Regions from separate parts of the Mycobacterium sp. NGS41 genome, predicted to be linked through region 1. Evidence: riboswitches for the same ligand, from Rfam matches in the RefSeq annotation. Region 1 holds a riboswitch; the other holds the start of a gene.
What was found. A riboswitch is a leader RNA that binds a small molecule or an ion and turns the genes downstream of it on or off. The one in region 1 is predicted to bind fluoride.

Region 1 (3,409 bases):
CCGATCGCGTAGATCGCCGTCGCGGCGTACAGGAAGCAGGTACCAAGCACGAACACCACCGATAGAGCGTCGGCGCGTAAGTAGCGCAGCGCGGTCTGGGTATGGCCGAGGGCACCTGGCACCGATGCGACCGCCAACGCAAGCGTGCTAACCCCGGTCAGCACGGTCAACGCCGCGGCAATCCGGTGCGGCACCACAGCGCACACGGTGGTCGCCACCAACGGCAGCGCGATCAGCAGCACCAGGACCACCGACATTGCCTAGCCTCGGAGCCGGTCAAGGTTCGCGGTCGACAAGGATTGGCTGCGGCGGTGATGAGTGCGCATCAGCACCCCGAATACCACCACCGCGACGAGTAAGTCGAACAGGAACGCCACTTCCAAAATCAACGGCATTCCCGCCGCCACGACCAGGCTGGCTACCGAGACACCGTTTTCCAGGGAGAAGAATCCGATGGCCTGGCTGACCACGTCGCGGCGCACGATCATCAAGATGAACGCCACCAGCACTACTGCCACGGATAAGCTCAGCGCCGCGGTCGGTAGCACGTCGGAGTGAATGCCGAGAACACCGACGGTGAAGAAACCGAATGCGCCGACTCCGATTGAAATCAATACCTCCTGCGCCACACCGAGCGCACCGCTGCCCGCGATCTCCTGGTTGGCCTCGCGCAGCAAGCTGACGATCAGCAGTGGCACCACAACGACTTTGAGCATTAGCGATAACGCCGCCAGCGCGTAGAGTTCCGGAACATGGCGCCCAAATGCCACCACCGCCGCCAGCACACTGACGGCCAGTGATTGACCGGCGTACAGACGCACTTGTGCGCGCAGCAGCGCAGCGCGCAGCATACCGAATTCCAATAGCAACACTATGAGCGCCACCGTGTTGGCGATGCCGTCGAATACGCTTGGAGCGGAATAGGTGGCAGCCACTGCCATCATCCACCTCCCAGATAGAGGGTAAATACCGCCAGTACTGCTAAAAGCAGTGCAGCGGAGACGAATTCGGTGATCTTGAAAAGCCGGAGCTTGGCGTAGGTGTTGTCGAGGACCGCGATGGCGCAGCCAAGTAACAGTGCCTTGCCCAAGATCGCGGGAATGGCCAGCGCCACGGCCATTGCCGACGTGCTTGAGGCCATACCCCACGGAGCAACGAAGACGTTGAGCAAGATTACATACAGCACAAGTTGTTTGGCCGCCGATCCCCACTGCAGCAGGGCCAGATCGGGGCCGGAATGCTCGAACGATCGCCCCGTCTCGATCATCCCGAACTCCGTGGTGCCGGTATGGGTCTCGACAGGAATACGGCCGGTTTCGAACAGGATCACCATGAACAATGCCGCCGAAGCCAGCAGGTGCGCTGGCCGCACAATCTGCGCGGGTCCGCTTCGCACGGTCGCGCCCAGCACATACGGCAGGTCGGTGGTGGTGATCATCGCGACCGTGAAAACCACCAGGAGCATGACCGGTTCAGTGATCGCCGCGAACGTCTTGGTGCGGCTGGAGGCCAATTGCGCGTATGCATCGCCGGTCTCGGCGGCGGCCGCCGCGACCAGGAAGCTGGCGAACGCCAAAATCAAACCGCCGCCGAGGATATCACCCATGTAGCCCAGCGGTAGGGCGTAGCTGGTAAGTACCGGGATCAGCATCGGCACGGTCAGATAGCACGCCAACGAGGCCAATGGCGCTATGCGGAACAATGGTCCCGCCCCTTGAGGCACCAATGTTTCTTTGCCGAACAGCTTCGCCAGATCGAAGTAGGGCTGCAGGACACGAGGGCCCCGCCGGCCCTGCAGACGCGCCTCAAACCGCGCGATGAATCCGCTGACACCAGGCGCGCCTGCTGCGACAGTCAGAACCTGCAACGCCTGGATCACCGGCAGCGGGAGACCATTCACGGGTCACCCTTGATAACCGCTGTCGCGCAATGCGATTCGACGCGTGACACGAGGTGTGGGCTCATCGTGGGCCGCCGCACCCACCGCCGTTAGGGCGGCAATAGGCGTAATCCACCTGCGACTCCTTCGGTGCACAGGTGCCATCAGCCTTGGGGCGGTTCGGAAATCAAATTTCCTGGCGGACTCCATCGCCTTTGTCAGTTAAACAACAGGGATTCGGGTTGGTCAAGCGTCAACTTAGTTGGCGACGACGAAGCGGTGATATCCGACCTTCAGGATGTTGACATGCCGGTAGTTCCGCGGGCGCGATGCGCCGCGGAGCAGTCAGCCGGCCATGCCCTTCGTCTCAGTTAGGGATAAAGCGTCTTTTCTGTTCTGTGACCTCCTCCGTGGTCATGAGTCCAGAGTCGTGCAGCTTGGCAAGGAGCGATTGCGCCCGTGCGGCGAGTTCGTTTAGCTCGGCAGCTATTTCGGTAACTGGGCCGTCGGGTGGCTGCTGCGCTGGCTTCGGCATTTCGCGACCCGTCATCCTCATCCGCTCACCTCCAAGCCCCATGGACGTAGTGCTACCGACCGCACCTCCCGCCACACCCGCTAGTGCCATCTCACTGAACAGGCCGCTGGAAGTAACTGCCGCAATTTCGGGAACGGCTTCGGCGCTGGTGATCGGCAATGCATAGGCGGCAGGGCGGAATGCCGGAGCCGCAGACGCCCAGCCCGGCGGCACCGACAACCCGCGGATCGAGATGCCCTGTCCCATGCTGGCAGCCACAGGCTGCGCCGCTGTCGACGGTTCACCTACGCCACCTGCGCCGCCGGCAATCCATTGTGGCAACATGGCGGCGCCCGGCCCATCTCCGGTGAACGGCCCCTCACCTTTAGCGAAGTCACGGTCGGCATTGATCCGAAGAGCTCTCATCGTCGTCGTTGCCGAGACCGACGACGCCGACCCGCTAAAAATCGACGCCGGCGCCGCGGTAGCGGCCGCTACTGTATCGGCGGCGGCCACAGGTATGGCGATCGCCGTCAGGATGGTCCCCAGGGTGGAGAGCGGGTCCGGCGGATCGGCTGCCGCCGGTGCCGCCGCGAGCCCCTGCAGGGCCTGGGGGAGCGCCGACATCACTTTCGGGCCGCTCGACATGATCGCCTGCGGTACCGCGGCGGCTTGGCCGGCCACTCCCGCCGGGTTGGTGGTCGGCGGGGGTGGTGTGAACGGTGTCAAGGTTGCTGCTGCCGCCGACGAGCCGGCGTAACCGTACATCGCGGCGGCGTCCTGGGCCCACATCTCGGCGTAATGGGCTTCCGTGGCCGCGATCGCCGGAGTGTTCTGCCCCAGAATGTTCGTCGCAACCAACGTCAGCAACAGGCTGCGGTTGGCCGCGATCATCGGCGGGGGCACCGTCATCACGAAGGCCATCTCGTAGGCAGCTGCTGCGGCCCTGGCTTGTGTGGCGGCTTGCTCAGCTTGCGCAGCCGTTGTGGTCATCCACGCGACGTATGGCAAGGCTG
Region 2 (3,409 bases), on a different contig from region 1:
ACGAGCGTATGGCGGCGCCGGTGGGACCATCGGCCCGGCAATGGTTTTCGGTTACCGCGCAGGATATGCGGCCGCCACCGGGAAGTCCGTCGAGTAGCGCGAGCAGACGTAAAAGCCCCCGCACGCACGGCGTGTCGGGGGCTTTTACGTCTGCTCACCCTGGGAAACGGGTGCGGCCGCGGTGTGCCGCATAACCAACAGGATCAGCGGTACCGCGGCGAGTTCCGTGACAACCGCAAATACGACGACGCTGCCGACGGTTAGGCCGAACAGCGCGCCAATGACAGCGCTGCCGGCGAACCAGGCGAGGCCGTAGATGCCGGTGAAGATGCCGTAGGCGGAGGCGCGCCGAGCCGGCGATACCATCGGGGCCACTGCGGCCGGGATGATCGATTCATGAACGCCCATCCCCAAGCCCCACAGGCAGCTGCCGATCAGGGCGGGCCAGAAGCCGCCGAGGAAGACCAGCGGCGCGTACGCGGCAGCGGCCACCGTCAGCGGTACCAACAGACCGATACCGACCCGGTCGAAAAGACGTCCGAACACCAGGGAGCCGGCACCCGACACCGCCATTGCGGAGGCGTAGAAGACCGGTATATACGTCGCAGAAATGGTGCCGGTTTGCTGGAAGTGGTAGGCCATGATCGGAAAGTCGGCGAAGCCGGCGGCCACCAACCCCGCGGCGACGAGGTAGATCCAAAACACTCGCGGCAGCTGCTGCGTGCGCATCGGTGCGGTGGCCGGGTCAAGATCCTGCGGGCGTGGATAAAGTAGCCGCGCCACCCCCAGCAGCGAGAGCATAATCACAGCCGGAACGGCAAGCGCGCCGAACGCGAGCCGATAGTTGCCATGAGTGCTGGCGACGACAAACGCGACGAGTAATGGACCGACCAGAGCGCCGAATTGGTCGAGCGCTTCATGTACACCGAAGCCCCAGCCATAGCCCATCCGTTTTGCGGCATGGGAGAGCATGGCGTCACGAGGCGGGTTGCGGATTGCCTTCCCGATTCGTTCCGCGATCACCAGGACGGCCGCGATCTGCCAGCTGCCGGCCAATGCCATCAGCGGCACCACCGACATCTGCAAGACGTAGCCGCCGATAGTGATCGGCCAGTACAGTCCGGTGCGGTCTGCAGCGCGTCCCGAGACCAGGCGCAACCCGTAGCCGAGCAGTTCGCCGAATCCGGTGATCACCGCGATCGCCAGCGCTCCGGCACCAAGCAGACCGAGGAACTGTCCGACGATGCTGCGGGACGCTTCATACGTGAAGTCGGCGAAGAAGCTCATCACGCCGACCATCAAGACGAACTTCAGCGCGGGCGATAACCGGCGACCGCGCTGGCGGGAGGCGTTGTTGGGCAACGCCTTTCCCTCGTTGTCGACGGTATCGGGCTGGTCACTCATGGGGAGCCCTGCTTGCGATCTGGTTCTGGTGGCACGCAGCCTCGCCACGAGCACCGCTACCGCACAACACAATTCGACTTGCGAACGGAGGGAACATAGCCACCTGCGACTCCTTCTTTTCGCAGGAGCCATCAGCCATGTGACGGTTAGGAGACGATCTTCCTGGCGGGCTCCTTCGCCGCTGCCAAGTTAACCAACGCGCATTCCTATTGGTCAAGCAATAGCATCGGCGAGCAGACGCAAAAGCACCCGTTTCGGCACGAAATCGGGGGCTTTTACGTCTGCTCACCCTTGGAAACCAAGCGTTCCGCTGCGGTATAGGGATCGTCGTGGCCGTCGACCACCGACTCAGCGAGCCCGTCGAGATCCGGGCTGCTCCGCAGCCGGGTTTGCGCCAGCGACAGGATTTGGGCCCGGGCCCGAGCTAGCCGTCGGGCGCGGCTGTCGGCGCGGTGATGATCGTCGATCGCGGTCACGAGGTCCGAAACACCTTCTCCCCGTGCGGCAATGAGGCTGAGGATGGGTGCTTTGGTCTCAGCTCGCAGGTCCCGCACGGTCTGTTCGGCGCCCTCCCGGTCGGCCTTATTGACCGCCACGATGTCAGCGACTTCCAGCACACCCGCTTTGGCGGCCTGGACCGCGTCGCCGGCCCCGGGATTGAGGACGACGACGGTCGGGTCCGCGACGGCGGCGATCTCGATCTCGGATTGGCCCACGCCCACGGTCTCCAACAGGATCACGTTGTATCCGATCGCACCCAGCAGGCGGATAGCCGCCGGAACCGCGGCGGCCAGGCCGCCGATATGGCCGCGGCTTGCCACCGAACGGATCAGCACGTCGGAGTCGTTGATATGCGCGGCCATTCGTATCCGATCGCCCAGCAGCGCACCACCGCTGAACGGCGACGAGGGATCCACGGCCAGCACAGCCACTCGGCAGCCACGCTCCCGGTACGCGCCGACCAGTGCCGCGATCGTCGTCGACTTGCCGGCGCCCGGCGGTCCGGTTATGCCTATTACACCGACGTCGCGGGCCGCTCGCGCCTCGGGACCACCAAGGCTTGCCAGTACTTCGTCGCGGCGGTCGCCTTCGACAAGACTGAGCAACCGACCCGCGGCACGCGGAGAACCGTTGCGCGCACTGGCAATCAGATCGGCGATGTCCATCTTGCGGCCTATTCGACTCCTTAGGGCGCAGCGACCTCGATGACGGTCGCGGAACCCATCCCGCCGCCCGCGCACATAGCGGCGACCCCTATGCCGCCGCCGCGCCGACGCAGTTCGTACACCAGGGTGACGAGCATCCTGGCGCCGGTCGCCGCCACCGGATGTCCGAGCGAGCAGCCGCTGCCGCTGACGTTGACTTTGTCCGGGTCCAGATCGAGCAGCTTGACGGTGGCCACACACATTGCCGCGAATGCCTCGTTGATCTCGAACAGGTCTACGTCGGAAACTGAAAGTCCGGCCCGCTTAAGCGCTTTCGGAATAGCGTCGACGGGTGCCAAGCCCGTCGAGGCGGGATCGACACCGACCGAGGCCCAGGAAACCACGCGCGCCAGTGCGGGCAGTCCCAGCTCGTCGCTGGCGATGGTTAGCACCGCGGCGGCGTCGTTGGCGCCGCAGGAGTTGCCGGCGGTAATAGAAAAGCCATCGATTTCGGGATGCAGCGGCTTGAGGGCAGCCAGTTTCTCCATGCTTGTGTCGCGGCGCGGGTGCTCGTCGACCGAGAACATGCCATGCGGCGTCTGAATCGGGACGATCTCGTCGACGAAACGGCCCTCGTCGATAGCGGCGATCGCGTTGCGGTGCGACCGCAACGCCCACGCGTCCATCTCCTCGCGGCTCACGCCAGCGGCCACGGCTGCGTTCCAGCCCACGGTGATCGACATGTCCATGTTGGGTGCGTCGGGCCGGTCTGGATGGGTCGGCGGGAACCAGTCGACCCACTCACCGTCCATCTGAAACCTTGACCGCGGCGACGTGGATGCCGAGTTCACACCACCGGC

Region 2: another riboswitch for fluoride. It lies ahead of AC5Y21_RS11000 (MFS transporter); the one in region 1 lies ahead of AC5Y21_RS20340 (respiratory chain complex I subunit 1 family protein).

The regions. Positions count from the first base shown of each region.
Region 1 covers NZ_JCALDF010000027.1:7,086-10,494, forward strand. Annotated here, with positions in the region: gene AC5Y21_RS20330 (proton-conducting transporter transmembrane domain-containing protein) at 1-257, opposite strand, end outside; gene AC5Y21_RS20335 (hydrogenase) at 261-941, opposite strand; gene AC5Y21_RS20340 (respiratory chain complex I subunit 1 family protein) at 941-1,900, opposite strand; fluoride riboswitch at 2,028-2,102, opposite strand; gene AC5Y21_RS20345 (PPE family protein) at 2,247-3,409, opposite strand, start outside.
Region 2 covers NZ_JCALDF010000009.1:53,881-57,289, reverse strand. Annotated here, with positions in the region: gene AC5Y21_RS11005 (FAD-dependent oxidoreductase) at 1-97, shown strand, start outside; gene AC5Y21_RS11000 (MFS transporter) at 145-1,404, opposite strand; fluoride riboswitch at 1,520-1,593, opposite strand; gene AC5Y21_RS10995 (ArgK/MeaB family GTPase) at 1,680-2,570, opposite strand; gene AC5Y21_RS10990 (thiolase family protein) at 2,591-3,409, opposite strand, start outside.